One region of the Mesorhizobium vachelliae genome, then DNA from elsewhere that is predicted to be linked to it. Evidence: riboswitches for the same ligand, from Rfam matches in the RefSeq annotation. Region 1 holds a riboswitch; the other holds the start of a gene.
What was found. Region 1 has a riboswitch for S-adenosylmethionine ahead of RFM41_RS14105 (O-succinylhomoserine sulfhydrylase). Riboswitches for the same ligand answer to the same signal wherever they lie in the genome.

Region 1 (15,126 bases):
ACGGTGAGGCGCTCTAATTTTTCAGGAATTCCGGACCCTCGCCGATGAGCTTCTTGTCGGGCTTGCCGACGGCGTCGAGGTCCCTTCCGTCATAGGGCAGGGAAAGCAGGATGCGCTGGATCACCGCGAGCCGGGCGCGGCGCTTGTCGTTGGCCCGCACGACGATCCAGGGTGAGAACTCCTTATGCGTGCGCTCGATCATCAGGTCGCGCGCCTTGGTGTAGTCGTCCCATTTGCTGACGCCGGCGATGTCGATCGGCGAGAACTTCCAGTTCTTCAGCGGCGACCAGCGGCGGTCATGGAACCGCTCGAGCTGCGTTTCGCGGCCGATATTCAGCCAGAATTTGAAGAAATGGATGCCTTCATTGCTGATCATTCGTTCGAAATGCGGCGCCTCTTCGAGGAATTTCTCGTGCTGCTCCGGCGTGCAGAACCCCATGACTGGCTCGACGCCGGCGCGGTTGTACCAGGAGCGGTCGAACGTGACGAATTCGCCCGAAGCCGGGAAATGGTCGACATAGCGCTGGAAGTACCATTGCCCGGCCTCGGTCGGCGTCGGCTTGGGCAGCGCGACGTTGCGTGCCGTGCGCGGGTTCATATATTGCCGCAGCACGAAGATCGTACCGCCCTTGCCGGCGGCGTCTCTGCCCTCGAACAGCGCAATCACCCGCTTGCCGGTCGCCTGCAGCCAGGCCTGCACCTTGACCAGCTCGACCTGCAGTCTCTCGAGCTCCTTTTCGTAGTCCTCGCCCTTCATCTTCTTGTCGTAAGGATAGCCGCCGGTGGTGAGCTTGTTGTCCTCGATCCAGTCAGGGAGCACCGGATTGTCGATGTCGAACTCGCGCTCCTTGCCGCCGATCTTGATCTTGATCGGTGCGGTGGCTGGCACCGCTTCAGCCGTTTCCTTGGCCTTTTTCATCCGGACGAACCTTCCCAGTTAGCGGACTCATGCTATGGAGCCTGTGCAGCGCGGCGCGCATTCGGGCGCAAAGACGTTGTAGCATTTTGATTTTGCGCATGAACCTTCGCGAAAATCGATCCTGATTTTCAGGGCCATGCGCCAGGCCGGTCCAGCGAGCTGCCGACCGGTCCACGGGATGCGGGGTGGCGCGGGCCTATGGCAGAGACGGTCGCGGGGCAGGACGGCAAGGGACAAGCCCTGGCGGCGCGGCTTTGGCGCAACCGCTGGCTGCTTGGCGCGGGCGTTGTCGCGATCTTTGCCGTTTATTTTTTCGCCGGCGCTTCCGTCTATGTGCTGGTGCTGGCCCTGGTCGCGCTGGCGGCCGCGGCGATGCTGTCCACGGATGCGGGACGCCAGCCAGCCGATGCAGGAGCGGCGATCGAGGCAAGCGGGCTACAGAGGCTATCCGGCGAGTATCTGGCGGCCGCGGTCGCCGATCCGCTGATCATCTTCGACCATTCCGCCACCATCGTCCATGCCAACGCCGCCGCCTTCGCCGCCTTCGGCGGGCTGGCGCCGGGCATGTCGCTGTCATTGAAGTTCCGCGCGCCGGAAATGCAGGCGCTGCTGGATGGCATCCTGTCGGGGCAGGTCGCCGCCGACGCGGTCGACTACACCGAAAAGCTGCCGGTGGAACGGACATACCGCGTCAGCGCGTCCACGGTCGGCCATGCCACCGGCCTCTACGTGCTGGTCTTCAAGGATCAGAGCGAGACGCGCCGCATCGATCGCATGCGGGCCGACTTCATCGCCAATGCCAGCCACGAGCTGCGCACGCCGCTCGCCTCGATCGCCGGCTTCATCGAGACGCTGCGCGGGCCGGCCCGCAACGATCCGGTGGCGCGCGACCAGTTCCTGCAGATCATGCAGAACCAGACCGGCCGCATGGCCCGCCTGATCGACGATCTGCTCTCGCTGTCGCGGTTGGAGATGAAACCCTATCTCAGGCCGGGCACCGAGGTCGATCTTCGCCAGACGATCGACAGCGTCATCGATTCGCTCGCACCGCTGGCCAGTGAGAACGGCGTCGTCATCGAGCGGGAGTTCGCCGATGGGCCGCTCGTCGTTCCCGGCGATCGCGACGAACTGTTCCAGGTTTTCGAGAATCTCCTCGAGAACGCCTGCAAATACGGCCAGTCGGGCGGGCATGTCACCGTATCGATCGCCGACGGCCAGGATGGCCAACAGCCGGGCTTCGACGTCACGATAAGGGACTATGGTCCGGGCATCGCCGAAGAACACATCCCGCGCATCACCGAGCGCTTCTACCGCGTCGATGTCGAAAGCAGCCGCACCCAGAAAGGCACCGGGCTTGGCCTTTCGATCGTCAAGCATATATTGACCCGTCATAACGCCAGACTGTCCATCAAGTCGGAAGTCGGCAAGGGCGCGGCGTTCACGGTTCATTTGCCGGCTCGCTGATCTTGTATCGGTTGCTAACCGGGATTTTCTTCATTCTGTCATGCGGTTCACGTATCAGCGACGGAATGAGGGAACGCAACAGCCGGCACAAACCGGGAAGGCATAGTCCATGCAGTCCGTCCATATCGTCAGTGCCTATGACGAAGAGCTGAAGTACCTGTCGAAGCGCATCGCCGCGATGGGCGGGCATGCCGAGCGCATGGTCGAACAGGCGGTGGCGGCCCTGGTGAACGTCGATCACGGCCTCGCCCAGAAGGTCATCCAGGACGATCTCGTCCTCGACGAGGGGCAGCGCGAGATCGACGACAAGGCCATCATCATCATCGCCAGGCGCCAGCCGATGGCGACGGACCTTCGCGAGATCGTCGGCGCCATCCGCATCTCGGCCGATATCGAGCGTGTCGGCGACTTGGGCAAGAACGTCGCCAAGCGCGTGGCCTCGGTCGACGGCCGCCAGCCGAACAGCCTTTTCCGCGGCCTGGAGGCCCTTGCCAACCTGGCGCTGACGCAGCTCAAGGAAGTGCTCGACGTCTATGCGTCGCGCTCGGTCGAGAGGATCGGCTTCGTGCGCGACCGGGACGACCAGATCGACGCCATGTACACCTCGCTGTTTCGCGAGCTTTTGACCTACATGATGGAAGACCCGCGCAACATCACGCCCTGCACGCATCTTCTGTTCTGCGCCAAGAATATCGAGCGCATCGGCGACCATGCCACCAACATCGCCGAGACCATCTATTACATCGTCACGGGCGATCAGATGCCCGCCGACCGGCCGAAAGGCGACAAGACCGACAAGGTCGTGCTGCCCGGCACGGTGCCGGCTAAGTGAACAGCCGCCTCTCGAACGGCTTGCTGATTTAAGTTAAGCTCCTGTGGTGCGTTTCACCGTTTCATGGAAACGGCGAAACGCACTATCTATTTGTTTTTACGCAATTCCGGGCGGAAAACCGCTCACACTTTCCTGGAATTGCTCCAGGCGCAGCAATTTGTCAGTCGCAGTCTCGGGAGGTTTGCGATGGAACAAGTTCGGAACCTGACCCCAGCCCCGGCGTCGGGCATCATAGCATCCAGCGTCTATTCGGGCGGCAAGCGGGTTGCCGACATTGCCATCGAACAGGCCGGCGAATGGGCTGCGAAACCCGGCCATGTCGTCTGGATCGGCCTGCTCGAGCCCGATCGCAACCTGCTGCTCAGGGTGCAGGCGCAATTCCACCTGCATGATTTGGCGATCGAGGATGCCGAGCATCCGCATCAGCGCCCGAAGATCGAGCAATATGGCGATGCCCTGTTCATCGTCGCCCGCACCGCGCAATTGATCGACGGCCGCGTCACTTTCGGCGAGACGCATCTGTTCGTCGGCACCGGCTACATCGTCAGCGTCCGGCACGGCCCCTCGACCTCATACGCCGCCGTGCGCCAGCATTGGGAAAGCTGCCCGCATTCCCTCGCCAAGGGCGAGGACTTCGTCCTCTACGCCATCCTCGACTTCATCGTCGACAACTACATGCCCGTGCTGGAGCAGATCGAGGACGAGGTCGAGGCGATCGAGGACAAGGTGCTTTTGAAGCCGATGGCCGGCGCCGATATCGAACGGCTTTACATGCTGCGCCGCGATCTGCTGCGGCTGCGCAATGCGGCCCTGCCGCTGGTCGAGGTCTGCCGTAGGCTGACCAGCGCCGATCTGCCGCAGATACATGCCGCCATGCATCCGCTGTTTCGCGACGTGACCGACCACATCCGCACCGTGCAGGAAAAGATCGACAGCCTGCGCGAGGTTCTGGCCTTCGCTTTCGAAGCCAGCCTTCTCGTCGGCCAGAGCCAGGAAACCGCGATCTCCAAGAAGCTCGCGTCATGGGCCGCCATCCTGGCGGTGCCGACGGCTTTCGCCGGCATCTACGGCATGAACTTCTCCGACATGCCGGAACTGAAGATGGAATATGGCTATCCGACCGTGCTCGCGGTGATCGCGCTGATCTGCGCGTTCCTGTATTGGCGGTTCAAGAAGAATGGGTGGCTGTGAGCGGCAGCGCCAATAGGGAGTAGCGAATAGGGAACAACGAAAAACGGCTTGCTCCCTGTCACAGAGGCCAAGCCGTTCTATTCGCTATTCGCTATTCGCTATTCGCTCAGCGCGCGCGCCGCCGCTCCGCCGCCGGCTGGAACGCAACCCGGGAATGATACTTGCAATACGGCCCCGTTTCGGCGGCGTCGTTGCCGCAGAAGCTGAAGTCTTCCGAGAGCGGGTCGCCGTTCGGCCATTTGCAGGTCCGTTCGGTCAGTTCGACGAGCTGCAGGTTGCGCGAGATCGGCACCACGACATTCTCGACCGGGCGGATATAGTGGCGCGCGACCGGCTCGGCGTCGAACTGCACCTGGAGCGCGGTGGCGCCGATGGTGGCCGTCACATGGCGTGTCGCGCTCGCTGCGCGGGTCACCGATTTCTGCATCGAGGCGCCTTGCGTCGCCTTCTTCTGACGCGCCGGGGCGGCCGTCGTACGGCCGCGACCCGACAGCTTCAGGCGATGCACCTTGCCGATGACGGCGTTGCGGCTCACTCCGCCAAGCTGTGCGGCAATCTGGCTGGCGCTCAGGCCCTCCGACCACAATTTCCTGAGAAGTTCTACCCGCTCGTCAGTCCAATTCATGGGGCCGCGCTCCTGCTGAGGCGTGCGGTAGCCAGAATCCTTTCCCGAGCCGGCTCTCGCCGGGCAAACGACACCACATGTACCGGGTGATTTAGGTCCGCCGCACGAAATATAGTTATTTCTCGACTACAAATACCTTATGCGCTGACTCGGTGACAAGAGTCCCCAGGGCAACACCGATTCGGTTTTTACGGTTTTCCCCAACTTGCCGGTCTCCTTATGAGCCGGCGTGGCGTCAGGGCTTTGCCACGCGCTTCTGCGTGACGTTTTCGTTGACTTCATGGCCGAAAAACATGATAAGCCGCAAAGGCCGCCGCATTGGCGGCTTTTTTGATTTCCGGTTCCGGAGACGCATATAATGAGCGGTTCGGCGCTTTACGAGACCTTTGCTCGCGCACCCCTGGCCTTCGATCACGGGGAGGGGACCTGGCTGGTCACCGACAAGGGCGAGCGATATCTCGACTTTGCAGGCGGCATCGCGGTGAATTCGCTGGGCCACAGCCATCCGCATCTGGTCGCCGCGCTCACCGAGCAGGCCGCCAAGCTCTGGCACGTCTCCAATCTCTACGAGATCCCGGAACAGCGCCGGCTGGGCGAGCGGCTGGTCGACGCCACCTTTGCCGACAAGGTGTTCTTCACCAATTCCGGCGCCGAGGCGCTGGAATGCGCCATCAAGACGGCCAGGCGCTATCAGTTCGTCAAGGGCCATCCCGAGCGTTTCCGCATCATCACCTTCGAGGGCGCCTTTCACGGCCGCACGCTGGCGACAATCGCCGCCGGCGGCCAGTACAAATATCTCGAAGGCTTCGGCCCGAAGGTCGAAGGCTTCGACCAGGTTGCATTCGACGACATCGACGCGGCCGAAAAGGCGATCACGCCGGAGACCGCGGCAATCCTGATCGAGCCGGTGCAGGGCGAGGGCGGCATCCGTCCGGTGCCGACGCAGTCCTTGAAGCGGCTGCGCCAGCTTTGCGACCAGCACGGCCTGCTTTTGATCTTCGACGAGGTCCAATGCGGCATCGGCCGCACCGGCAAGCTGTTCGCGCATGAATGGGCCGGCGTCACGCCAGACCTGATGGCGATCGCCAAGGGTATCGGTGGCGGCTTCCCGATGGGCGCCTGCCTTGCCACGGACGAGGCGGCGACCGGCATGACGGCCGGCGTGCACGGCACCACCTTCGGCGGCAATCCGCTGGCGATGGCGGTCGGCAACGCCGTGCTCGACGTCGTGCTGGCTGACGGCTTCCTCGAGGACGTGCAGCGCAAGGCGCTGCTTCTGAAACAGGGGCTGGCCGGGGTCGCGGACGAATTTCCCGATGTCATCGAAGGCATCAGGGGGACCGGCCTGATGCTCGGCCTGAAATGCGCCATGCCCAACACCAAGGTGAACATGGCGCTGCGCGACCAGCACCTGCTTGCCGTGCCGGCGGGCGACAACGTCATCCGCCTCCTGCCGCCGCTCACCGTTACCGACGAGGAGATCGGCGAGGCGCTGGAGCGCATTCGCGCCGGTGCCAAGGGCCTGACCGACGCGATTGCGGCCGAAGCCGCGAAATAATTTCGGGAATCTGCCGATGAGTGTTCGCCACTTCACCGATCTATCCGCCGTTTCCGCGGGCGACCTGCGCATCATGCTGGACGACGCGGTGGCGCGAAAGACCAGGCTCAAGGCGGGCGAGCGTTCAAAACCGCTCGATGGCAAGGTGCTGGCCATGATCTTCGACAAGCCGTCGACGCGCACACGCGTGTCCTTCGATGTCGGCATGCGCCAGCTCGGCGGCGAGACCATCATGCTGACCGGCACCGAGATGCAGCTTGGCCGTTCGGAAACCATCGCCGACACGGCGAAAGTGCTGTCGCGCTACGTCGACGCCATCATGATCCGCACCACCTCGCATGACCGTCTGCTGGAGCTCACCGAGAACGCCACCGTTCCGGTCATCAACGGGCTGACCGACGACACGCATCCCTGCCAGCTCATGGCCGATATCATGACCTTCGAGGAGCATCGCGGCCCGGTGGCCGGCAAGACCTTCGCCTGGACCGGCGACGGCAACAATGTGCTGCATTCGCTGCTCGAAGCCTCGGCGCGGTTCCGCTTCAACCTCAATGTCGCGGTGCCCGAAGGCAGCGAGCCTTTCGAGAAATATGTCGACTGGTCGAAAGCCAATGGCGGCAAGGTCCGGTTTGCCGGGTCCGCCGAGGAGGCCGTCGACCAGGCCGACTGCGTCGTCACCGACAGCTGGGTCTCGATGGGGCAGGAGCACCGCGCCCGCGGCCACAACGTCTTCCTGCCCTATCAGGTGAATGCGGCGCTGATGTCAAAGGCCAACCCCGACGCGTTGTTCATGCATTGCCTGCCCGCGCATCGCGGCGAGGAGGTCACCGACGAGGTGATCGACGGGCCGCATTCGGTGGTGTTCGACGAGGCCGAGAACCGGCTGCACGCCCAGAAGGCGGTGCTGGCCTGGTGCCTGGGCGCTTGAGAAGGGCGGACCTGACCGCTTGCGGTCCGATTGGGGTCAACTTGATCTGGGGATAGGTGATGCCTATTTGCGGGCCATCACGTAAATTGAACGCGCTTCGACGCATGCGGCTCATCGGGCGGCATGGCTGCGCCCCGGAGTTTTGTCATGTTGGAAACCCATACCTTGGCTGAGCATAAACCCCAACTCGGTGAATTCGGCTTCGCCGGCGATGATCACGTCGTGCCCTACGAGGTCGCGCCGCTCGATGTGCGCGGCCGCACCGTGCAGCTCGGGCCGATGCTCGACGCTATCTTGAGCCGCCACAACTATCCCGAGCCGGTCGCTCGCCTTTTGGCGGAAGCCTGCGTGCTCACCGTGCTGCTCGGCACCTCGCTGAAGTTCGAAGGCAAGTTCATCCTGCAGACCCGCACCGACGGTCCGGTCGACATGCTGGTGGCTGATTTCAGCACCCCGCATGCGCTGCGCGCCTATGCTCGCTTCGATGCCGACCGGCTGCAGGCGCTGACCGCCGCCGGCGAGACCTCGCAGCAGACGCTGCTTGGCAACGGCGTCTTGGCTCTGACCATCGACCAGGGCGCGCATACGCAGCGCTACCAGGGCATCGTCCAGCTCGACGGCACCTCGCTGGAGGACGCCGCGCGCACCTATTTCCGCCAGTCGGAGCAGATCCCGACCGAGATCAAGATGTCGGTCGCCAAGCTGGTCACGCCCGGACCGGCCGGCGCGCGCGAGCAGTGGCGCGCCGGCGGCCTCCTGGCGCAGTTCCTGCCGCAGGCGCCGGAGCGCATGCGCATTCCCGATATTTCGGGCGGCGACGGCGACGACCGCGAGCTGACGGACCATCCGGCCGACAATTCCTGGCAGGAACTGCTGGCGCTGCTCGGCACGATCGAGCCGACCGAGCTGATCGACCCGACGGTAGGCGCCGAGCGGCTGCTCTACCGGCTGTTCCATGAGCATGGCGTGCGGGTTTTCCGCGGCGTGCCGGTCGCCGATCAGTGCTCGTGCTCTCGCGAGAAGATCTACGGCATCCTCGAAGGCTTTTCGGCGCAGGAGATCAAGGACTCCACCGAGGACGGCGGCATCCATGTCGCCTGCGAGTTCTGCTCGACGCAATACGACTTCGATCCGGCCGAATTCGTGAAGTAAAAATCTTCCTTCTCCCCGTTCTACGGGGAGAAGGTGTCACGAAGTGACGGATGAGGGGCAGCGCTAACGTTGGTGATGGTAGCGCTCGCCGTGAGCGACGCTGTCGTCAGTCTCAAAGAAAAACTCTCAGCAGCCCGGCGCCGCCCCTCATTGCCCTGCCGGGCATTTCTCCCCGTAGAACGGGGAGAAAGACGCCAATCGCCGACGCCTAATTCACCGTCCGCCTTGTCCCCGGCATGTCGAGCGAGAAAGCCGGAATGGCGATATCGAACGTCTCGCCGCGGCCGTTGCGCATCGTGTAATGGCCGACCATGATGCCCGACGGCGTCGAGAGCGGGCAGCCTGAGGTGTATTGATAGCTGTCGCCGGGATTGAGTTCCGGCTGATCGCCGACGACGCCGGCGCCGCGCACCTCCTCGACCCGGCCCTGGCCGTCGGTGATATGCCAATAGCGCGACAGAAGCTGCACGAATTCGTCGGAGCGGTTGTCGATCGTCACTTGGTAACCCCAGACATAGCGGTTCTCGGACGGATCGGATCGGTCCTCCAGGTAGAAGGGCCTGACCAGCACTTCGATGTTGCGCGTCACTGCGCGATACATGGGCCACTCCGGTTGCCGCGGCGAAACATTCGTCGCGCTTCGCCATTAGAGGCGCGGCGCCGACCATCCTGCCAGCTTTTAAGCGCAGGTGCCGAAAAACAATGTCATTTAAGTGACACATGACAATGTTGGTGTGCACAAACCGTGCCGGGCGACTCGGGCGCTCTGTCGACTGATGAAACGGCCGCATGCGGCCTGGAGCAATTCCAGGAAAAGTGTGAGCGGTTGGGCTCGGCGCCTTCGCCGTAGCCTTCCGTCCGGAATTGCGTGAAAACAAAGAGATAGAGCGGTTCGCCGTTTCCGTGAAACGGTGAAACTCTCTAACGGGAGTGGCCAGATCTCGATGGAACTGACTATCGCAGCCGGCCTGGCTTCGTCAGCCCTTCTTCTCTCCAACCTTGCCAGCATCCTGCTCGCCGCGTCGCGGCTCAGAAGGCGGCATGTCATTGCGCCGCCCACCGATGCGCAGCCGGTCTCGATCATCGTTCCTTCGCGCGGCGTTGAGCCGTTCACACAGGAGACCCTGCAGCGTGCCTTCTCGCTCGACTGGCCGCGCTATGAGCTGGTCTTCTGCATCGCGCATGCCGAGGACCCGGTGGTGAGGCTCATCGATGCGGCGATCGCGCGCCACCCCAAGGTTCCGGCGCGGCTGCTGATCGGCGACGACCGCATCAGCGCCAATCCCAAGCTCAACAATTGCGTCAAGGGCTGGCAGGCGGCCAGGCACGATTGGGTGATCCTCGCCGATTCCAACGTGCTGATGCCGCGGGACTATGTCCAGCAGCTGATGGCGGCATGGCGGCCGGACACCGGCCTCGTCTGCTCGACGCCGATCGGCTCGCGGCCGGATGGGTTTTGGGCCGAGGTCGAATGTGCCTTCCTCAACACGCTGCAGGCGCGCTGGCAATATGCCGGCGAGGCGCTCGGCCTCGGCTTTGCCCAGGGCAAGAGCATGCTGTGGAACAAGCCGATGCTGGACGCCAATGGCGGCATCCAGGCTTTGGCCGCCGAGATCGCCGAGGACGCGGCGGCCACCAAGCTGGTCAACAGCCTGGGCTTGCGCGTCAATCTCGTCGCCTCGCCTTTCGAGCAGCCCCTTGGCCAGCGCACGCTCGCCGAGATCTGGTCGCGCCAGGCGCGCTGGGCGCGGCTGCGGCGGGTGACCTTCCCGCTGTTCTTCGCGCCCGAGATCCTGACCGGCGCCGCAATACCGCTGCTGCTGGCGCTGATTGCCGCGGCAGGCGCCGGCGTCAGCCTGCCCACAACGGCCTTGTGCGTGCTGGTGATCGCCTACCTGCCGGAGTGCCTGCTGGCCTCTGCCAAGGGCTGGTATCTGTCGCCGCGCAGCCTCACCGCGATGATCGTGCGCGACGCGATGCTGCCCGCCATCTGGGCGCGCGCCTGGTTCGGCGGCGCCGTCGAATGGCGCGGCAATGCCATGACCATCCGCACCAAGGCTATGACCGAACTGGAAGAGCTCGCCTGAGTTCTGGTGTGGCGGCAGCGCCTCGGCAGCTCTTACTTGGCCGCCTTCAGCGCCTGTTCGATGTCTTCCAGCAGATCGTCGGTGTCTTCCAGGCCGACCGAGAGCCTGAGAGTGCCTGGTCCGATGCCGAGCTCTGCCCGCGCGTCGTCGCTGAGGTTCTTGTGCGTCGTCGTCGCCGGATGCGTGATCAGGCTCTTGGCGTCGCCGAGATTGTTGGAGATCAGCACGATGTCGAGCGCGTTCTGGAAAGCGAAGGCCGCCTGCTTGCCGCCCTTGACGTCCAGGCAGATCAGCGTCGAGCCGCCCGACATCTGCTTCTTGACGACATCTGCCTGCGGATGATCGGCCCGGCCCGGATAGATGATGCGCGCGATCTCCGGCCGCTCGGCCAGGAAGTCGGCGATCTTGCCGGCGCTCTCGGTCTGCTGGCGCACGCGCAGCGGCAGCGTCTCGAGCCCCTTCAGCAGCGTCCAGGCGTTGAAGGGCGACAGGCTCGGACCGGTGTGGCGGAAATAATCGTGCAGGTTCTCGTCGATCCACTTCTTGTCGGACAGGATGACGCCGCCGAGGCAGCGGCCCTGGCCGTCTATATGCTTGGTCGCCGAATAGACGACGATATGGGCGCCGAGCTGCAGCGGCTTCTGCTGCAGCGGCGTGGCGAAGACATTGTCGACGACCACCCGCGCGCCGATGGAATTGGCGAGCTTGGCGACCGCCGCGATATCGACCACTTCCAGCGTCGGATTGGTCGGGCTCTCCAGGAAGAACAGCTTGGTGTTCGGCCTTATCGCCTTTTCCCAATTGGCGATGTCGGTGCCGTCGACCAGCGTCGCCTGGATGCCGTAGCGCGGCGCCAGCGTCTCGACGATCCATCGGCAGGAGCCGAACAGGGCACGCGCCGCGACGATGTGGTCGCCGGCCTTGACGCTGCAGAGCAATGCGGCCGCAACGGCGGCCATGCCCGAGGCCGTGGCGCGGGCATCCTCGGCGCCTTCCAGCGCGCACATGCGCTTTTCGAACATGTCGACGGTCGGGTTGGCGTAGCGCGAATAGATGAAGCCCGGCTCCTCGCCCTTGAAACGGGCTTCCGCAGCCTGCGCGGTCTCGTAGACATAGCCCTGGGTGAGATACATCGCCTCGGAAGTCTCGCCGAAGCCGGAACGCAATGTTCCGCCATGCACGAGTGCCGTCTGAGGTTTCCATTTGCGCTTCTTGGTGCTCATAGCCCTGCTTCCAGACACAAAAAAACCGGCCGCGAAGTCGCAACCGGTCCATACAGCCTTGCGGCTCGACGGTCCTTTAGCGACTTGTTTAACGTGGCTGCAAGCCGACCGGCCAAATCACCACGGGATAACGACCCTTTAGACCCGCGCCGCGCTTGCGTCAATTGCCGGCTTCATTAAGAGGTTTGTACCAGCCGGGCGGCAAGAGCCTGCTCAGGTCCTCGCCCGGCCCTTGTGAACGGAGCCAGCCTTTGCGGCAGACAGGCATTCTTCCGGATCAGGACATCGCGGCGCTGTTCGAGGCCAACGCGCTGAAGTCGCCGCGCGCGCTGGACGCCGACCAGATCCAGCCGGCCAGCCTCGATCTCAGGCTCGGCGACAAGGCCTATCGCGTGCGCGCCTCTTTCCTGCCGGGGCCTGATCATCTGGTCGTCGACAAGCTCGAACGGCTGAAGCTGCACGAGATCGACCTCGCCCGGGGCGCGGTGCTGGAAACCGGCTGCGTCTATATCGTGCCGCTGCTCGAAAGCCTGGCGCTGCCGGCGAGCGTATCCGCCTCGGCCAATCCGAAGAGCTCGACCGGGCGCCTCGACATCTTCACCCGTGTGATGACCGACCGCGGCCACGAGTTCGACAAGATCGCCGCCGGCTATCACGGGCCGCTCTACCTCGAAGTCAGCCCGCGCACCTTCCCGATCGTCGTGCGGGCCGGCTCGCGGCTGTCGCAGATCCGCTTTCGCACCGGCAATGCGGTGCTTTCGGAGAGCGAGCTGCGCGAGCTCCACCGCGCCGAGATGCTGGTCGCCACCGAGCCGCCCAACATTTCCGGCGGCGGCATCGCGCTCTCCATTGACCTCGACGGCGACAAGGACGGCCTCGTCGGTTATCGCGGCAAGCACCACACCGGCCTGGTCGACGTCGACAAGCGCGCCGCGCAGGATGTCGTCGATTTCTGGGAGCCGATCTATAAGAGCGGCGCCGGCGAGTTGGTTCTCGATCCCGACGAGTTCTACATCCTGGTAAGCCGTGAGGCGGTGCACGTGCCGCCGCTTTACGCCGCCGAGATGACGCCGTTCGATCCGCTGGTCGGCGAGTTCCGCGTCCACTATGCCGGCTTCTTCGATCCGGGCTTCGGCCACTCCGCCGCCGGCGGCAGCGGCAGCCGCGCGGTGCTCGAAGTGCGCAGCCACGAGGTGCCTTTCATCCTCGACCACGGCCAGATCGTCGGCCGCCTGGTCTACGAGCACATGCTGAAGCGCCCGCAGGCGCTCTACGGCACCGATCTTGGCTCGAACTACCAGGCGCAGGGCCTGAAGCTCTCCAAGCATTTCAGGGCAGCGCGCTGAGGCTGCCAATCTCCCCCACGAGAAGGGGGAGATCACCCTTCCTACAGCGCCTTCACCGCCACCTTCACCGGCTTTTCGATCTCCAGCGGATTGCGCAGCGGCAGGCCGAAATCCGGCGCCTCGATCTCGAACGTATCGCCGGCCTCGGTCCGGATGCCGTCGGCGAAGGAGAGCGTCGCGGTGCCGAACATATGCACATGCACGTCGCCCGGCTGACGGAAGGCCGAGTATTTGAAATGGTGGTGCTCGAGATTGGCGATGGTGTGCGACATGTTCGCTTCGCCTGAGAGGAACGGCTTTTCCCACAGAAGCTTGCCGTCGCGCCAGATGCGCGATGCGCCGCGGATGTCGGCCGGCAGGTCGCCGATCAGGATCTCGGGGCCGAAGGAGGCGTTGCGCAGCTTGGAATGGGCGAGGAACAGATAGTTCACCCGCTCGGTCACATGGTCGGAGAACTCGTTGGACAGCGTGAAGCCGACGCGGAACGGCGCGCCGTCATCGCCGATCACATAGATGCCGGCGATCTCGGGCTCTTCGCCACCGTCCTGCGCGAAGGCCGGCGACATCAGCGCCGCGCCCGGCGCCACGGCCATCGTGCCATTGCCCTTGTAGAACCATTCCGGCTGCACGCCGACCTGCCCCTGGGCCGGCTTGCCGCCTTCGAGACCCATGCGGAACATCTTCATGGAATCGGTGAGCTGTTCCTCGCCGTCATTGAGCTTCTTGTGCATGGAATCGCGCGTCGCCGCCGAGCCGAGATGCGTCAGCCCCGTGCCGGTGAGGTGCAGATGCGCCGGGTCCGGATGGTTGATCGGCGAGACCAGCCTGCCTCTCTTGTAGGCGGCATCAAGATCGACCGTCTCGCCATAGCCCTTGCGCTCGATCAGCGCTTCGAGCCCCGTGCCGGTGCGCGCGGCCTCCATCGCCAGCGAATAGACGCTGCGCGCGCCGTTGATGACCCTGGTCTTGCCGCCGCCATTGCGGGCGACGACGCGGATCGTCTCGGCGTCGTCGAGGATCTGGGAGATCAGCATATCGAACCCTCTCTCATCTTGCCTGGGTCAGGCTGCCCGCGGGCAAATCCTGACCGGCGTGGCGTGGGGACCCCACGCCACGGTTGAAATTCTTCGTCCGGATTGCGCTCGCGAGCCTGGTCCTTGCCGGGACTTCTTGGCGCCGACGGGCTGCCGGCAGCTTCGCGATCTGAAACCCGTATGCCTCCTTAAATCCGCTTCCTGCCTTCAGGCCTTGTTCTTGTTGTAAACGTCGAAGATGACGGCGCCGAGCAGCACCAGGCCCTTGACCACCTGCTGCCAGTCGACATTGACGCCCATGATCGACATGCCGTTGTTCATGACGCCCATGATGAAGCCGCCGACCACGGCGCCGATCACCTGCCCGACGCCGCCCATCGCCGAGGCGCCGCCGATGAAGACGGCCGCGATGACGTCGAGCTCGCTGCCGAGACCCGCCGCCGGCACGGCCTGGCCGAGGCGCGCGGCGATGATCAGGCCGCCCAGGGCCGACAGCACGCCCATGTTGATGAAGACGAGCAGCGTCAGCCTTTCGGTGTTGATGCCCGACAGCTGCGCGGCCTTGGCGTTACCGCCCATGGCATAGATGCGGCGGCCGATGGTCATGCGCTTGGTGACGAAGACGAACAGCGAGATCAGCACGCCCATCACCAGGAGCACGACCGGCAGGCCCCTGTAACTGGCGAACTGGAAGACCAGGAACAGCGCCAGCGCGCTGCCCACCAGCGTCTTGATGACGAACAGCGGGAAGGGCTCCGCCTCATAGC
Region 2 (15,126 bases), on a different contig from region 1:
CGGTTGGCGAGGTCGGTGACCAGGAAGGAGAAAGGATAGGTGAAGGCGCCCCAGGTGAGCACGTCGGCAAGCGCCAGGCCGCCGATCTCACCCTGCATCGGGAACTGCACGAGGATGTTGGAGGCCACGACGACAAGCGCCATGGCGGCCACGAAGGGCAGATATCGCATCAGGAAGTTCATTTTTTTATCCTGGGTAATGGAACCAGCCGAGCGTCATGGCGACGCTCGCTCTTATTCCGAGCACCGGCAAGAGCGGTGCCCGAGGCGGTCGTCCCCCGCCTGAAAGCTGCTTTAAGCGGCCGACTGCTCGGCAAGCTTCTTGGCGATCTGCTTCTTGAGCAGGCGCGCGCGCTGCGACAGTTCCTTGACGTCGGCCTTGACCAGGAAGGCGTCGAGGCCGCCGCGATGCTCGACCGAACGCAGCGCGTTGGCCGAAATGCGCAGGCGAACATTCTGGTTCAGCGCTTCGGAAATCAGCGTCACATTGACCAGGTTCGGCAGGAAGCGCCGCTTGGTCTTGTTGTTGGCGTGGCTCACATTGTTGCCGGTCTGAACTGCCTTGGCAGTGAGTTCGCAGGTGCGGGACATTTGTCTAACCTTCAGTTTCTAAACCTGCCAAACCATTCTGCCCGCGCCAGGCGGCGCGCGGTCTCGGTCAGGCGGCCTTTGGAAAAGTTGGCGTTCCATAGTGGCATTTCACCACTGCGTCAAGCTCCGGCACGCCGCCGGCTGTCAGCCACGCTCCATATAAAGGCCGGATTTCACACTATAAGCCCTTCGCGAAGGGATATGCCAGGCTGGATCCTCTGCGTTCCGGCCGAACCGCCAGGGATTCGCCAGCCGCCATGCTCCGTCCATCTCATGCATTCGCCACCCTGCTTGTCCTTGCCGTGCCGGCAACAAGCTTCGCCGCCGCGGCGCCGCAATCCTTCAAGGGCGAATATACGGTGTCCTATCTCGGCCTTTCGATCGCCAGGGCGACCTTTTCCAGCCTCTACGAGGGCGATACCTATGCTATCAACGGCACCGTCTCCGCCGCCGGGCTCGGCAGGCTGTTCGACGATACGAAAGGCACGATTTCGTCGAAAGGCACGATTTCCGACAAGCGGATGAAACCGCAGGTGTTCAGGGCCGATTATACTTCCGGCAAGAAGGCCTCGATGGTCGACATCCGCTTCAGCAACGGGGCGGTCTCCTCCACGCAAGTCGTTCCCGCCCCCGGCAAGCGCGATCCGAAGAGCTGGGTGCCGATCGGCGACGGAGACCTGAAATCAGTGCTCGATCCGATGGCCGCGACCGTCATCCATGCCGACAGCCTGGACAAGGTCTGCGGACGCACGGTCAAATTCTATGATGGCGAGATGCGCGCCGACCTGACCTTGACCTATGCCTCCAAGGGTTCGATCTCGGTGCCCGGCTACAAGGGCGACACGGTGACCTGCAAGATGGGCTTCGAGCCGGTGGCGGGCTACCGCAAGGGCCGCAAGGCGCTGAATTTCCTGAAGAACAAGAGCCGCATGCTGGTGACGTTTGCGCCGGTCGGCCAATCCGGCGTATATGCGCCGATCCGCGCCACGGTCGGGACACAGATCGGTCCGCTGACCATCAGCGCGGGACGGTTCGAAGCGGTCAATTAGGCCAGGCGCTACCGCGCACCGGCGGGGGGAATGGATGGGGCGCGCAACACTGATCGGGTTTTCGGCGGTCGCCATGTGGGCATCGCTGGCGCTGCTCACCGACGCTTCAGGGCAGGTGCCGCCGTTCCTGCTGTCGGCCATCACCTTCGCCATCGGCACCTGTGTCGGGCTGGCCGCGCGGCTGGTGATGCCGGCCGCCGACAGAAACCAGAAGATCCCGCCACAGGTCTGGGTGATCGGCATCGCCGGCCTGTTCGGCTATCATTTCTTCTACTTCACGGCGCTGCGCAACGCGCCGGCGGTCGAGGCCAGCCTGATCGCCTATCTGTGGCCACTGCTGATCGTGCTCGGCTCGGCGCTGATGCCGGGCGAGCGGCTTGCCTGGAACCATGTCGTCGGCGCGCTGCTCGGCCTTGCAGGCACGTTCCTGATCGTCACCAAGGGCGGCGGGCTGGCCTTCGACGCGCGCTACGCCTTCGGCTACGCGATGGCCGCCGTCTGCGCGCTGTTGTGGTCTTCCTATTCGCTGCTGTCGCGGCGCTTCCCGTCGGTGCCGACCTCGATCGTCACCTGGTTCTGCGCGGCGACATCGGTGCTGTCGCTGGCCTGCCATTTTCTGCTTGAGAAGACAGTGCTGCCGGATGGCCCTGGCCAGTGGCTGGCCGTCATCGGGCTCGGCCTGATGCCGGTCGGCGCGGCCTTCTATGCCTGGGACATCGGCGTCAAGCGCGGCAACATCCAGGTGCTGGGCGCCGCGAGCTACGCCGCGCCGCTGCTCTCGACGCTGGTGCTGATCGCTGCCGGCGTCGCCGAGCCGTCGCTGCGCATCCTCGCTGCCTGCGTGCTCATCACCGGCGGCGCGGCGCTCGCGGCGAAGTCGCTGCTGATGCGCAAGCCGGCGGCAAAAGAGGTCAACGCATGATGCCGTTTGCGGGCGGCATCGAGGCCAACGCCAACGCAACGCTTTTGTTCTCGTTCGTCGCGGCCGTGATCTACGCCTTCGCGCTCGACATGCCGCCGAAATGGACGCGCACCGCGGCAAAGACGCTTGCCGTGGCTTTGTTGGCCGCGCTTGCCGCCATGCAGGGCGGTCCGTTGCTGCTCGTCGCGGCGCTGGCACTCAGCGCGGCCGGCGACGCGTTTCTGTCGCGCGACGGCGAGAAGGCCTTTCTCGGCGGGCTGGCGAGCTTTCTCGCCGGCCACATCGCCTATATCGCGCTGTTTTTACAGGCAGGCGGCGGGCTGCGGCTGTTGAGCGCCGAATTCTGGCGTGGCGCGATCGCGCTGGCCATGGCCGCGTTCAGCATCGTCATGCTTGCCGCGCTCTGGCGCCGTGTCGGCCCGCAGTTGCGCGTCCCCGTTGCCGTCTATGTCTTGGCAATCCTCGCCATGGGCATTTCGGCGCTTACCACAAGCAACCGCTGGGTGATCGCCGGCGCGGTGCTGTTCATCGCCTCGGACGGGCTGCTGGCCGCCGAGCGCTTCCTGCTCGCGGCGATCTCGCCGCATCGCCTGTGGATGCGCTACGCGGTCTGGGTGCTTTATTACGCCGCCCAACTGTCGATCACGCTGGGGTTTTTATTGGGCATAGCCGGTTAGACCGGCTGCCAGCCCGGCTCGGCCAGCTCGAAGGCGGCGAAATCGAAGCCCGGCGCCACCGTGCAGCCGACCAGCGTCCATTCGCCAAGGCTGCGCGCCGACTGCCACCAGCCTGCCGGCACGACGATCTGCGGCCGCTCGCCGGCGGCAAAGGCAGTGCCCAGCACCTGCTCGATGACCGAGCCCGGGCCTTCCCCATGCATCGACAGCGCCAGCGGCGCGCCGGCATAGAAATGCCAGACCTCGGCCGCGTCCTTCACCCGGTGCCAGGCCGAAAGCTGGCCTCGCTCGAGCAGGAAATAGATCGCGGTCGAATAACCGCGCGGGCCGCCAGCGGCGTCGCGAAAGGTCTCGGCATACCAGCCGCCCTCGGGATGCGGCTTGAGGCCAAGTGTGGCGATAATCTCGGCGGCGCTGGCGGTCATTCAGGCAGGCTCAAAAGTTGTCCTTACGCTTGCGGATCTCGGCAAAGACCTCCGCATCGGAGGCCTTCTCCATGCCGAGATGCTTGCGGATCGCCGGATCGTGCCAGCGCAGGAACGGGTTGGTCGACAATTCCTCGCCGATGGTGGTCGGCAGCGTCGGCTTGTTGTCGGCGCGCAGCGCCTCGATCTTTGCCGCGCGCTGCTTCAGCACCGGGTTGCTGGGATCGATCGTCACCGCGAAACGGGCATTGGCCAAAGTATATTCGTGGCCGCAATAGATGGCGGTTTCGGCTGGTAGCGCCGCCAGCTTCTTCAGTGAGTCATACATGACCGGCGGCTTGCATTCGAACAGGCGCCCGCATCCCAGCGCAAACAGGGTGTCGGCGGTGAAGGCCACCTTCGAGGCCGGCAAATAATAGGAGACGTGGCCGGCGGTATGGCCGGGTGTCTCGATGACCTCGATCCTTTCCTCGCCAAGGCGCACGACCGAACCCTGGCGGATCGTCTCGTCGATGCCGGGGATCTTCGCCTTTTCGGCTTCCGGGCCGACGATGCGCAATTTGAAGCGCTCCTTCAGCGCCAGATTGGCTTCGACATGGTCGGCATGATGATGCGTGGTGAGGATCACTGTCGGCGTCCAGCCGGTGCGCTTGATCGCCGCCAGGATCGGCGCCTCTTCGGGCGCGTCGATGATCGCCGTCTCACCGCTCTTCGGATCGCGGACCAGCACGCCGAAATTGTCGGTGCGGCACATGAACTGCTCGATTTCGACCGGCATCGCGTGTCTCCCTTTGTCGCCGCAGACATAGGGCGGGCGGGCGCCGATGTCATCCGCGTTTGTTGAACCTGGCACCTTTGTTGAACTTGGGCCCCTTCGCAGCTACCGTCCCGCGCATGCATTCGGATATCGTCGATCTGCGCTCCTTCTACTCGTCGACGCTCGGCCGCCTGGCCGAGCATTCGATCACCATGGCGCTGTCGTCCATTTGGGCAACCGTGCCCAACGAGCGGCTGGTCGGCCTTGGCTACACGCTGCCGTGGCTGGAGCGCTTCGGCACCGATGCCGAGCGCGTCTTCGCCTTCATGCCGGCGACGCAGGGCGCGGTGGTGTGGCCGGCGACCGGGCCGGCGGCGACGGCGCTGGTCTTCGACGAGGAGCTGCCGCTGGTCGATTCCTGCATCGACCGCGTGCTCCTGGTGCATTCCCTCGAACATGCCGAGAACCCGCGCGAGACGTTGAACGAGATCTGGCGCGTGCTGTCGCCGGCGGGCAGGGTGGTCATCGTCGTGCCCAACCGGCGCGGCGTGTGGGCGCGCTTCGAGCACACGCCCTTCGGCAATGGCCGACCGTTCTCGCGCGGCCAGCTGACCGAATTGCTGCGCGAGGCGAACTTCACCCCGGCGACGTGGAGCGATGCGCTGTTCTTTCCGCCGTCGCCGCGGCGTTTCATGATGCGGTTCCACAATGTGCTGGAGAAGGCCGGCCGGCGGTTCTGGCCGATCTTCTCCGGCGTCATCGTCGTCGAGGCGCAGAAACGGCTCTATCAGGGCGTGCCGGTCGCGCAGCGCGCCTCTCGCCGCGTCTTCGTGCCGGTCTTCTCGCCGCAGGGGGCAACGCGGCTTGGCCGGCACGCGACCGGCGGCGCGCCTGGCCAAGTGACGCGTTCGTGATCGCAGCGCCTTGCATCGCGCGGCAATCGCCACCCTATCTGAGGCATGCCCGATCCAAGGCATGCTCGCTTAGCGCGGTATTCATGACCGCCGCGCAAACCAGGAATATCCTTCATGGACGACCAGACCGATAAAAAGCCGGGCCCGCAGAAACCCGCAGTCTCAGTCGAGGCGAGCAGCCTCGCCGATCAGGTGGCGACGATCAAGCTGGGGCTGAAATCCTCGCCGGTGCGCAGGCAACTTGCCTGGGTCTCCATCGGCATCGTCGCGGTCATCATCGCCACTTCGATCGGGCAGGTCCTGCTCAATCGCTGGAACCAGCCTTTCTACGATGCGCTGGCGCGGCGCGATATGACCGACTTCCTGCATCAGCTTCTGGTCTTCGCGATGATCGCCGGCGGACTTCTGGTGCTCAATATCGGCCAAACCTGGCTCAACCAGATGATCCGTCTGAGGTTGCGCGAGGCGCTGACCCTCGACCTGATCGATCAATGGATGCGCCCGGCGCGGGCCTTCCGGCTCGCCAATGCCGGCGCCATCGGCGTCAATCCCGACCAGCGCATGCAGCAGGATGCCGCTCACTTGTCGGACCTGTCGACCGATCTCGGCGTCGGCCTGCTGCAGTCCCTCATCCTGCTCGTCTCCTTCATCGGCGTGCTATGGGAACTGTCTTCCGGCTTCGTGTTCCACATCGGCGGCTATTCGCTGGCGATACCGGGCTACATGGTCTGGGCGGCCTTCCTCTATGCCGGCATCGCCTCCTGGCTGAGCTGGCTGGTCGGGCGTCCGCTGATCGGCCTCAACAGCGAGCGCTACACCCGCGAAGCGGAGCTGCGCTCCTCCATGGTGAGGGTCAACGAAAACGTCGACGCCATCGCGCTCTACCATGGCGAGCCCGACGCCCGGCGCAGGCTGGAGCTTGACCTCGGCACGGTGCTCGGCGCCATGCGGCGCATCTTTACCGCCCAGATCAACCTGTCCTGGGTGACCGACACCTATGGCTGGATAACGGTGGTGGCGCCCATCCTGGTGGCTTCGCCGGTCTATTTCTCGGGCGACATCTCGTTCGGCGGGCTGATGATGGCGGTCGGCGCCTTCAACCAGGTCCATTCGTCCCTGCGCTGGTTCATCAACAATATCGGCAGCATCGCCGACTGGCGCGCGACGCTGATGCGCGTGGCCGACTTCCGCATCGCGCTCACCGAAACCGACGCGCTGCACGACACGGAAAAACGCATCCAGTTCGTTGAGAATGCCAATGGCAGCCTGACCTTCGACAGGCTCGAAGTGGGTTCGCCGGAAGGCTGCACCAAGCTTGCCCAGACCGATGTCGAAATCCACGCCGGCGAGCGCGTCATGATCACCGGCGAGCCGGGCGCCGGCAAGACATTGTTCTTCCGTGCCATTGCCGGCCTGTGGCCATGGGGAAGCGGCCGGATCGGCCTGCCGGCCGGCGAGACCCCCATCTTCGTGCCCAGGGTGCCGTATTTCCCGGCCGGCACGCTGCGCGAGGTCCTCGACCATCCGAACGGCGAGGCCCCGGCCAGCGATGCCGAGATCGCGGCGGTGCTTGGCGAGGTCGGCCTCGATCGGCTGGCGACTGCCCTCGACCATCCCGGGCGGTGGGAACGTGAGCTCGGCGATGACGAACAACGGGTGCTGGCTTTCGCCAGGCTCGCCTTGCGCAAGCCGAAATGGGTGATCATGGACGAAGCGCTCGACGCGTTCGACGGCCCGACGCTGCGACGGGTGTTGGCCATGCTGGAGAAGCGCTTGCCTGAAACCGCGATCGTGAATATCGGGCGCGGCCAGCACAACAACCAGTTCTTTCCGCGCTCGCTGAACATCGTCAAGGATTCCGGCGCGCCGGCGCTGAAACCCGCGCGCGTCAGGGCAGGGGCGATCGAGCCGCCGCCTCCGGCGGCGCGCCGCAAGAAGGAATCCACTGAAGCTTGAAGCATGTCTCCCGAAAGCGGGAACCGGTTTCGGGATAAAGACATGCGTAAAATCAAAAACCTAAAAGCGTATGGAGCGAATCTGAAAGATCGCGGCGCGCTTTAGAAGGCGGTCAGACTGCCCGGGCGCCGTATTTGGCGCGGAACTCGTCGTAGCAGTCGCGCCGCCAGCGGCGGCCAACGACATAGCCGCGCAACAGTTCGGCCGGCGAGTAGCCGAGCGACTTGGACGACCGGTTGGCGTGATAGCCCGAAAATGCCTGCGGAAACCTGCCCTTGAGGATATCGGCGATGATCTGTCGCGCAATCATGTAAGGTGGAACCTCGGGGTAGCGGTCGGCGATATAGGGATGCTTGTCGATCAGATTGGCGTAGGCCTGGACATAGCCGTCGCGGCGGCCGGAGATCGAATTCTCCGAACTGTACTTCTTCCAGTCGATATCCTGTGACAACAGGGCGCCGCTGCGTTGGGCAAAGCGCAGCAGCAATTCGCGATCCTGCATGCGCGTCACGTCGCTGTCGTAACCGCCGATCGCAAGCAACGATTCAAGCCTCGCCGTGATCGCCGAGCCGGCAATGAAGATGGTCTGCGAGACCAGGGCGCGCTGCAGCGTGCCCTTGTCGAGGAAAGCGTCGCGATTGATGCACTTGGTGCTGCGGCCGCCCTTCAGCGACACGAAGGAACTGATCAGCACCTCGAGCGAAGGTGTCTCCTCGAAGCGCGCGAGCGTCCGCTCCAGCCGGTCGGGCAGGTAGATATCGTCCGAATCGAGGAACGTCACGACCGGCGCACGCGCGCGCTCTATGCCCGCATTGCGCGCGGCATTGGCGCCGCGCCATTTGGCGCCGACATAGATCAGCCTGGGGTCGCGGATTTCGGCGAGCGCGGCGGCCGTCCCGTCGGTCGAACCGTCGTCGACCACGATGTGCTCGAAGCGGGTAAGTGTCTGCGCCAGAACGCTTTCCACCGCGCGCACGACCTGACTGCGCCGGTTGTGAGTCGGCGTGATCACTGAGATCAGCGGAACATCCTGGCTCGGCATCGGCCTGCCACCACCGATCGGATCTGGCGTTTGTCGAATGGGTCCTATGTCTATCTTCTTGTCTCACCTTTGATTTGCGGCCGACGCTACAAAAAAGCCATCTTTGTGTCACGCCAGGCCGGCCGAGAAATGCCGAAATTGGTGGCTTTTCCGCAACATTGCGGTTTGATGGCAACATAATTGGCGTTCCGGCTGGCGTGACCGTCCGCTGACCGGGGGACAGCGGCAAGAGCCGTGCGCTTGCGGAAATCACTCCGCGGCGTCAGCGTCTCAGCAAAAACACCGCCTGCTGGCCGAAGAAGTTCCAGAACCACCAGGGCATCGACAGGCCGATCTTCTGGCCGTTGGCGTCGAGCGCGGTTGCCTTCTCCACCGTGGCGCCGAGCTCCTCGCACAGGTTGACGAAGTCGCGGATGGTGCAGAAGTGGATGTTGGGCGTGTCGTACCAGGAATAGGGCAGATCCTTGGTGACCGGCATCCTGCCCTTGATCAGCAGCGAGAAGCGCACGCGCCAGTGGCCGAAATTGGGGAAGGAGACGATGGCGCGGTTGCCGATCCGAAGCAGCTCGTCGAGCACGACCTTCGGGTTGCGCGTCGCCTGCAGCGTCTGCGAGAGCACGACGAAGTCGAAGCCCTTGTCGGCGTAGAATTTCAGGTCCGTGTCGGCGTCGCCCTGGATGACCGACAGCCCGCGCGCCACGCATTCGTTGACGCCGCGCTGCGACAGTTCCAGTCCGCGGCCGTCGACCTGCTTGGTTTCCTGGAGGAGCTCCAGGAGCACGCCGTCGCCCGAGCCGACATCGAGGACGCGCGAACTGGCCGGGATGAGATCGGTGACCACGTCGAGGTCGACACGCTGGGCGCGATTGACGCTCATGGCTTCGCCTCCTGCGTGGCGCATGATCCCCATCCGAAAGGACTGCTGCGTTTCGGGGTCATGCGCCGAGCCCCCTGGCGCGGGCGGCGGAGGCGATGAAGCCGTTGATGGCCGCGAAGAGCTCCGGCTCGTCGAGCAGGAAGGCGTCATGGCCGCGATCGGTCTCGATCTCGACGAAGGAGACGGAAGCGCCCGCCGCGTTCAAGGCATGCACGATCGAGCGGCTCTCCTCGGTCGGGAACAGCCAGTCGCTGGTGAAGGAAACCAGGCAGAAGCGCGTCTTGGTGCCGGCGAAGGCGTCGGCGAGGCGTCCGCCATGATCGGCGGCAAGGTCGAAATAGTCCATCGCGCGGGTCAGATAGAGGTAGGAATTGGCGTCGAAGCGGTCGACGAAAGTCATGCCCTGGTGGCGCAGATAGCTCTCGATCTGGAAATCGGCATCGAAGCCGAAGGTCAGCGCCTCGCGGTCCTGCAAATTGCGGCCGAATTTACGGTGGAGCGCGGCTTCGGAAAGATAGGTGATGTGGGCGGCCATGCGCGCGACGGCCAGCCCCTTTTCCGGCCGCTTGCCGAAATCGAGATATTTGCCGCCATGCCAGTCCGGATCGGCCATCACGGCCTGCCGGCCGACTTCATGGAAGGCGATGTTCTGCGAGGAATGGCGGGCGCCGGTGGCGATCGGCAGGGCGCAGAAGACCCGCTCCGGATAGCTTGCGGCCCATTCCAGCACCTGCATGCCGCCCATCGAGCCGCCAAGCACGCAAAACAGCTTTTCGATGCCGAAATGATCGATGAGCATCGCCTGCGCGCGAACCATGTCGCGGATGGTGATGATCGGCAAATCGAGCCCGTAGGGCTTGCCGGTGGCCGGGTTGGTCGAGGCCGGGCCGGTCGAGCCGAGGCAGCCGCCGACGACGTTGGAGCAGATGACGAAGAAGCGGTTGGTGTCGATGATCTTGCCGGGGCCGATCAGTACCTCCCACCAGCCAGGCTTGCCGGTCACCGGATTGGTGTTGGCGACGTGCTGGTCGCCGGTCAGCGCATGGCAGACGAGGATGGCGTTGGAGCGCGCGTCGTTCAAGCTGCCGTAGGTCTGGTAGGCGATCTGGAAAGGCGAAAGGATAGTGCCGGCGTCGAGCTTCAGCGGCTTGTCGGGGCCGAACTGCAGCACCGGGCTCGACGGATGGTCGACCTCGTCCTTGGTTCTTGCAGCGCGCTGAGCCGCCATGTCCGTCCCCATCCTGTGCCGCATCGGTCTTGTTCCGATGCGGTGTCCGGCCGGCGGCGGACAACAAAAAACCGGCATTGCCGTCGCAAAGCCGGTTACAGGTTGCAAACGGCCCTTTAGCAAATTGTTTAACGTGGCTGCAAGCCGACCGGCCAAATCACCACGGAAGTCTGGCAGCTCTTCTAGGACTAGCGCCGCGCTTCGTCAACGGGTGGGCAGCTTTCTGGCACCAAGCGCCAGCACTCGACATTCCAGCCTGCGGCCTGTATTTCCGCTGCGGCCTTGAAGGCCCTCTCGACGGATTTGTGACATGAAGCAGGATCAGCCCCGTCCGACGCCCCGCGCGGGCATCATGGACATCGAGGCCTATGTGCCGGGAAAAAGCACCGCGCCGGCCGGCGTGACGAAAGTCTACAAGCTGTCGTCGAACGAAAATCCGCTGGGACCTTCGCCGAAGGCGATCGAGGCCGCGCGCGAGGTGGCGGCGAAGCTCGATGTCTATCCCGACGGCACGGCGCGACGGCTGCGCGAGGCGATAGCCGAGGTGCATGGGTTGAACCCGGCCAACATCATCTGCTCCAACGGCTCTGACGAGATACTGGGGCTGCTGGCGCAGACCTATCTGGCACCGGGCGACGAGGCCGTGTTCACCGAACACGCCTTCATGGTCTACAAGATCTATATCCAGGCGGCCGGCGCCAAGCCGGTGGCGGTCAAAGAGACCGACGAGCGCGCCGATGTCGATGCGATTTTGGCTGCGGTGACGCCGGCGACGCGGATCGTGTTCCTCGCCAATCCCAACAATCCGACGGGCACCTATGTGCCGTTCCAGGAAGTGCGCCGTCTGCACGCGGCATTGCCGAAGAACGTGCTCCTGGTGCTCGACGCGGCCTATGCTGAATATGTGCGGCGCAACGACTACGAGGCCGGCATCGAGCTCGCGGGCAGTTCCGAGAACGTGGTGATGACCCGTACCTTCTCCAAGCTCGGCCTCGGCGGCGCGCGCATCGGTTGGATGTATGGGCCGGCGCATATCGTCGATGCGATCAACCGCATTCGCGGACCGTTCAACGTCAATGCCACCGCGATCGAGGCCGGCATCGCCGCGATCCGCGACCGCGCCCATATCGAGCGCAGCGTGGCGCATAACGAGAAATGGCTGGCCTGGCTCAGCGCCGAGCTGACCGGGCTTGGCCTGCGCGTCACGCCCAGCGTAGGCAATTTCGTGCTGATCCACTTTCCCGATAGCAAGACGCATTCGGCGGCGGCCGCTGACGATTACCTCAGCGCGCGCGGCTATATCCTGCGCCGCGTCACCGGCTACGGTTTCCCCAACGCGCTGCGCATGAGCGTCGGCACCGAAGAGGCCAATCGCGGTGTCATCGACGCCCTCAAGACCTTCCTGAAAAGCTAGAACACCATGGCATCACCGATGTTCGAGAAAATAGCGCTGGTCGGCATCGGCCTGATCGGCTCGTCGCTCGCCCGCGTCATCCGCCGCGAGGGGCTTGCCAAGCACATCGCCATCGCGACGCGCAGCGCTTCGACGCTGAAGCGCGCCGAGGAACTGGGCCTTGGCGATTCCTACACGACGGAGGCAAAAGAAGCGGTGCGCGATGCCGATCTCGTCATCGTCTCGGTGCCGGTCGGCTCCTCGGGCGAGGTCGCGGCCGAAATCGCGCCGGCGCTGAAGAAGGGCGCCATCCTCACCGATGTCGGCTCGACCAAGGCTTCGGTGATCGCGCAGATGCAGCCGCATGTGCCGGAAGGCGTGCACTTCATCCCCGGCCATCCGCTTGCCGGCACGGAAAAGTCCGGACCCGATGCCGGCTTTGCCGATCTCTTCGAGAACCGTTGGTGCATCTTCACGCCGCTGCCGGGCACCGATCCAGCCGCGCTCGAGACGCTTTCGGAATTCTGGCGGCGCTGCGGTTCCAACATCGATACGATGGACCCGCAGCACCACGACATGACGCTCGCGATCGTTTCGCACCTGCCGCATATCATCGCCTACAACATCGTCGGCACGGCGGACGATCTGGAGGCGGTGACCAAGAGCGAAGTCATCAAATATTCCGCCTCCGGCTTTCGCGATTTCACCCGACTGGCGGCGTCGGACCCGACCATGTGGCGGGACGTGTGTCTGCACAACAAGGACGCGATCCTGGAGATGCTGGCGCGGTTCTCTGAGGACCTCGCCTCGCTGCAGCGCGCGATCCGCTGGGGCGACGGCGAGAAGCTGTTCGACCTCTTCACTCGCACACGCGCCATCCGCCGCTCGATCATCGAGGCCGGCCAGGATATCGATGTGCCGGACTTCGGCCGGCAAGCCGTCGAGCATCCGGCAGCGAAGAGCTAGGCTTTTTCCCTCGCCTGTTCCGGTGACGGCCAATGCGTCGCCATCATTGCCAGCGTCTCGGCCCTGTTCGGCGCGCCAAGCCTGCCCCCGAAGCGCAGGCATTTGAGCGCCGCGGCGGCGCTGGCAAAGCGTAGCGCTTCCTCCATCGGCATGGCCTCGGCAAGCCCGACGGCGAAAGCGCCGTGGAAGACGTCGCCGGCGGCGAGCGTATCAATCGCCTTGACCTTTGGCGCCTCGACATGCCGGACGCGCCCGGTCGTTCGATCGTGCCACCAGGTTCCGGCCGCGCCACCGGTCACCGCGACAAAGGCATCGGTGCGCGAGGCGAGGTCGGCGCAGGCGCTTTCGGGGTCGAGCGCGTGGCCGCAGACGATGCGCGCCGCAGGCTCCGAGGCGACGATGTGCGAGGCCAAGGGCAGCAGGCGCTCCTGCACCTCGATCGGTGCGGTGTCGGCGTCCAGGATCGCCGGACAGCCGATCGATCTGGCGGCGCTGAGAGCAAGCGCCGCCGCGCCCGGCCAGCGGACATCCACCAGCACGGCATCGAAGCCGGAAAGATCGGCAAGCGGCAACGCCTCGGGATCGGCTTGCGCCTTTTTGTCGTAGAAGGGGACTATGATGCGCTCGCCATGCGCATCCACCACGATCGCGGCCAGCGCCGAACGCGCGCCGGGAACGCGGCGGATCAGGCTGCAGTCGACGCCTTCGGCCTCTATGTCGGCGATCAGCTGGTCGCCGACCAGATCGTCGCCGGCGCTCGCCCACAGCGAGACCTCGGCGCCGAGGCGGTGCGCCGCGCAGGCGGCGCTCGTCGCCATGCCGGAGGCGATCTGGACGCCGTCGCCGGCGATGAACTTGCCTTGATGCGTGGGCAGCGCATCGACGCGAAGGATGGTGTCGAGGGTGAAGGCGCCGACGCTGAGCAGTCTGACCGGGTCCCCCATAGCCGCGTTACTCGACGGGCTTGATCTTGCCGAGCGGGATGAAGCCCAGCGAAGCCTTGCCCTTGATGATCTTGAGCGGCAAGGACGGCTCCTTGCCAAGCATGGCGATGGCAGCAAAGCCCTGGTCGATCTCGCTTTTGTGCTCCGGCACGGCGCTGCCAAGGATGGCCGCCACAGCCTTGGGGTCCTTGAGCTTGATCGTCAGGCTTGCGTCGACCAGGCCATCCGCGTCGATGGAGACCGGTCCGGACACGGTGATGCGCGCTGTGCCGGATGACAGGTCGAGCCTGGCGATGTCGATCGACTGGCCGCGCAGACTCTTTGGCGGCACGGCGATCAGCGCCACGCCGTTCTTCAGCGTTACGTCGCCACTGCCGTCCAACGCCGGCAGCACGCGTCCGTCGATGGCATCCGCGTTGATCTCCAGATCGCCGAAGCTACCGATGTAATTGATGTCCTGGCCGGCCGGCTGCAACTGGCCGGCCGCCTTGCCGGCGCTGAACAACTGCATCGGGTCCGTGTCGTCCTGCGGATCGGTCTGACCGTTCAGGCCTTCAGCCTGCAGCGAGACGCTCCGCGGCAGCGGCCACCACACTTTGACATTGGCCTGCAACTGGTCCCAGTCGATCCACAGCGGCGGCATGCCGGGGGCTATCGTCCGCAGCGGGCCGCGCAGGTCGGCGACCGGCGACAGTGGTCCGGTGATCCCGGCGACGACGTTGAAGCTTCCGGTGGAGGCCGCGACTTTGCGGGCGTCATCCTCATAGGCGATGTTGTCGCAGGAGACCGTGAAGCTCATCGGATAGCCGCTGACGGTGAGGTTGGCGCAGCCGGCGGCGATGCCCTTGCTGCCCAGCCGCGCCACCGCCTGGTCGGCCTCGGTCTTGAGCCTGCTGGCGAGATAGAACCAGCCGCCGCTGTAGATGGCGAACAAAATGACGATGAACGCCGCGAGCCAAAGCAGCCGGCGGCGGGGTTTGGGCGATCGCTCGTCACTTGACGTCATGCTGCGGCTCTCGTTAACCCGGCGAGCGGGCGTTTACCAATACGCAAACAAGCGGGGGACAGAAGAAGCACCCTAACGGTGCGGTGTCGTTCACTCGAATGCGATCAGGCTTGGCGATATGGGCGATTTTTGGGTTTTTGGCTATGGGTCGCTGATCTGGCGGCCCGGATTTGCCCATGTCGAGACGCGCCGTGCCCGGCTTTACGGCTATCGCCGCTCGCTTTGCGTCTATTCCTTCGTGCATCGCGGCACGCGCGGACGGCCGGGCCTTGTGCTCGGGCTCGACCGGGGCGGCTCCTGCATCGGTCTCGCTTACCGCGTTCCCGGCAATTTGCGCGACGAGGTGCTTTCCTATCTGCGCGAGCGCGAGCTGGTGACCA

Region 2: it holds a riboswitch for S-adenosylmethionine, as region 1 does, so the genes downstream of both, metX (homoserine O-acetyltransferase MetX) here and RFM41_RS14105 (O-succinylhomoserine sulfhydrylase) in region 1, are expected to answer to the same signal.

What each region holds. Positions count from the first base shown of each region.
Region 1 covers NZ_JAVIIR010000005.1:374,214-389,339, forward strand. Annotated here, with positions in the region: gene ppk2 (polyphosphate kinase 2) at 14-919, opposite strand; gene RFM41_RS14060 (sensor histidine kinase) at 1,118-2,383, shown strand; gene phoU (phosphate signaling complex protein PhoU) at 2,493-3,215, shown strand; gene RFM41_RS14070 (magnesium and cobalt transport protein CorA) at 3,402-4,406, shown strand; gene RFM41_RS14075 (GcrA family cell cycle regulator) at 4,513-5,031, opposite strand; gene RFM41_RS14080 (aspartate aminotransferase family protein) at 5,390-6,589, shown strand; gene argF (ornithine carbamoyltransferase) at 6,606-7,517, shown strand; gene RFM41_RS14090 (Hsp33 family molecular chaperone) at 7,641-8,669, shown strand; gene apaG (Co2+/Mg2+ efflux facilitator ApaG/CorD) at 8,878-9,270, opposite strand; gene RFM41_RS14100 (ceramide glucosyltransferase) at 9,614-10,756, shown strand; gene RFM41_RS14105 (O-succinylhomoserine sulfhydrylase) at 10,789-11,979, opposite strand; SAM riboswitch at 12,036-12,113, opposite strand; gene RFM41_RS14110 (2'-deoxycytidine 5'-triphosphate deaminase) at 12,231-13,325, shown strand; gene araD1 (AraD1 family protein) at 13,367-14,359, opposite strand; gene mmsB (multiple monosaccharide ABC transporter permease) at 14,567-15,126, opposite strand, start outside.
Region 2 covers NZ_JAVIIR010000010.1:159,503-174,628, forward strand. Annotated here, with positions in the region: gene RFM41_RS21555 (queuosine precursor transporter) at 1-182, opposite strand, end outside; gene rpmB (50S ribosomal protein L28) at 294-590, opposite strand; gene RFM41_RS21565 (DUF3108 domain-containing protein) at 848-1,639, shown strand; gene yddG (aromatic amino acid exporter YddG) at 1,674-2,561, shown strand; gene RFM41_RS21575 (lysoplasmalogenase family protein) at 2,558-3,238, shown strand; gene RFM41_RS21580 (cupin domain-containing protein) at 3,235-3,663, opposite strand; gene gloB (hydroxyacylglutathione hydrolase) at 3,674-4,441, opposite strand; gene RFM41_RS21590 (class I SAM-dependent methyltransferase) at 4,558-5,334, shown strand; gene RFM41_RS21595 (ABC transporter ATP-binding protein/permease) at 5,449-7,290, shown strand; gene RFM41_RS21600 (glycosyltransferase family 2 protein) at 7,403-8,332, opposite strand; gene metW (methionine biosynthesis protein MetW) at 8,595-9,209, opposite strand; gene metX (homoserine O-acetyltransferase MetX) at 9,268-10,437, opposite strand; SAM riboswitch at 10,534-10,611, opposite strand; gene hisC (histidinol-phosphate transaminase) at 10,748-11,851, shown strand; gene RFM41_RS21620 (prephenate/arogenate dehydrogenase family protein) at 11,858-12,796, shown strand; gene RFM41_RS21625 (sugar kinase) at 12,793-13,740, opposite strand; gene RFM41_RS21630 (DUF2125 domain-containing protein) at 13,748-14,746, opposite strand; gene RFM41_RS21635 (gamma-glutamylcyclotransferase) at 14,865-15,126, shown strand, end outside.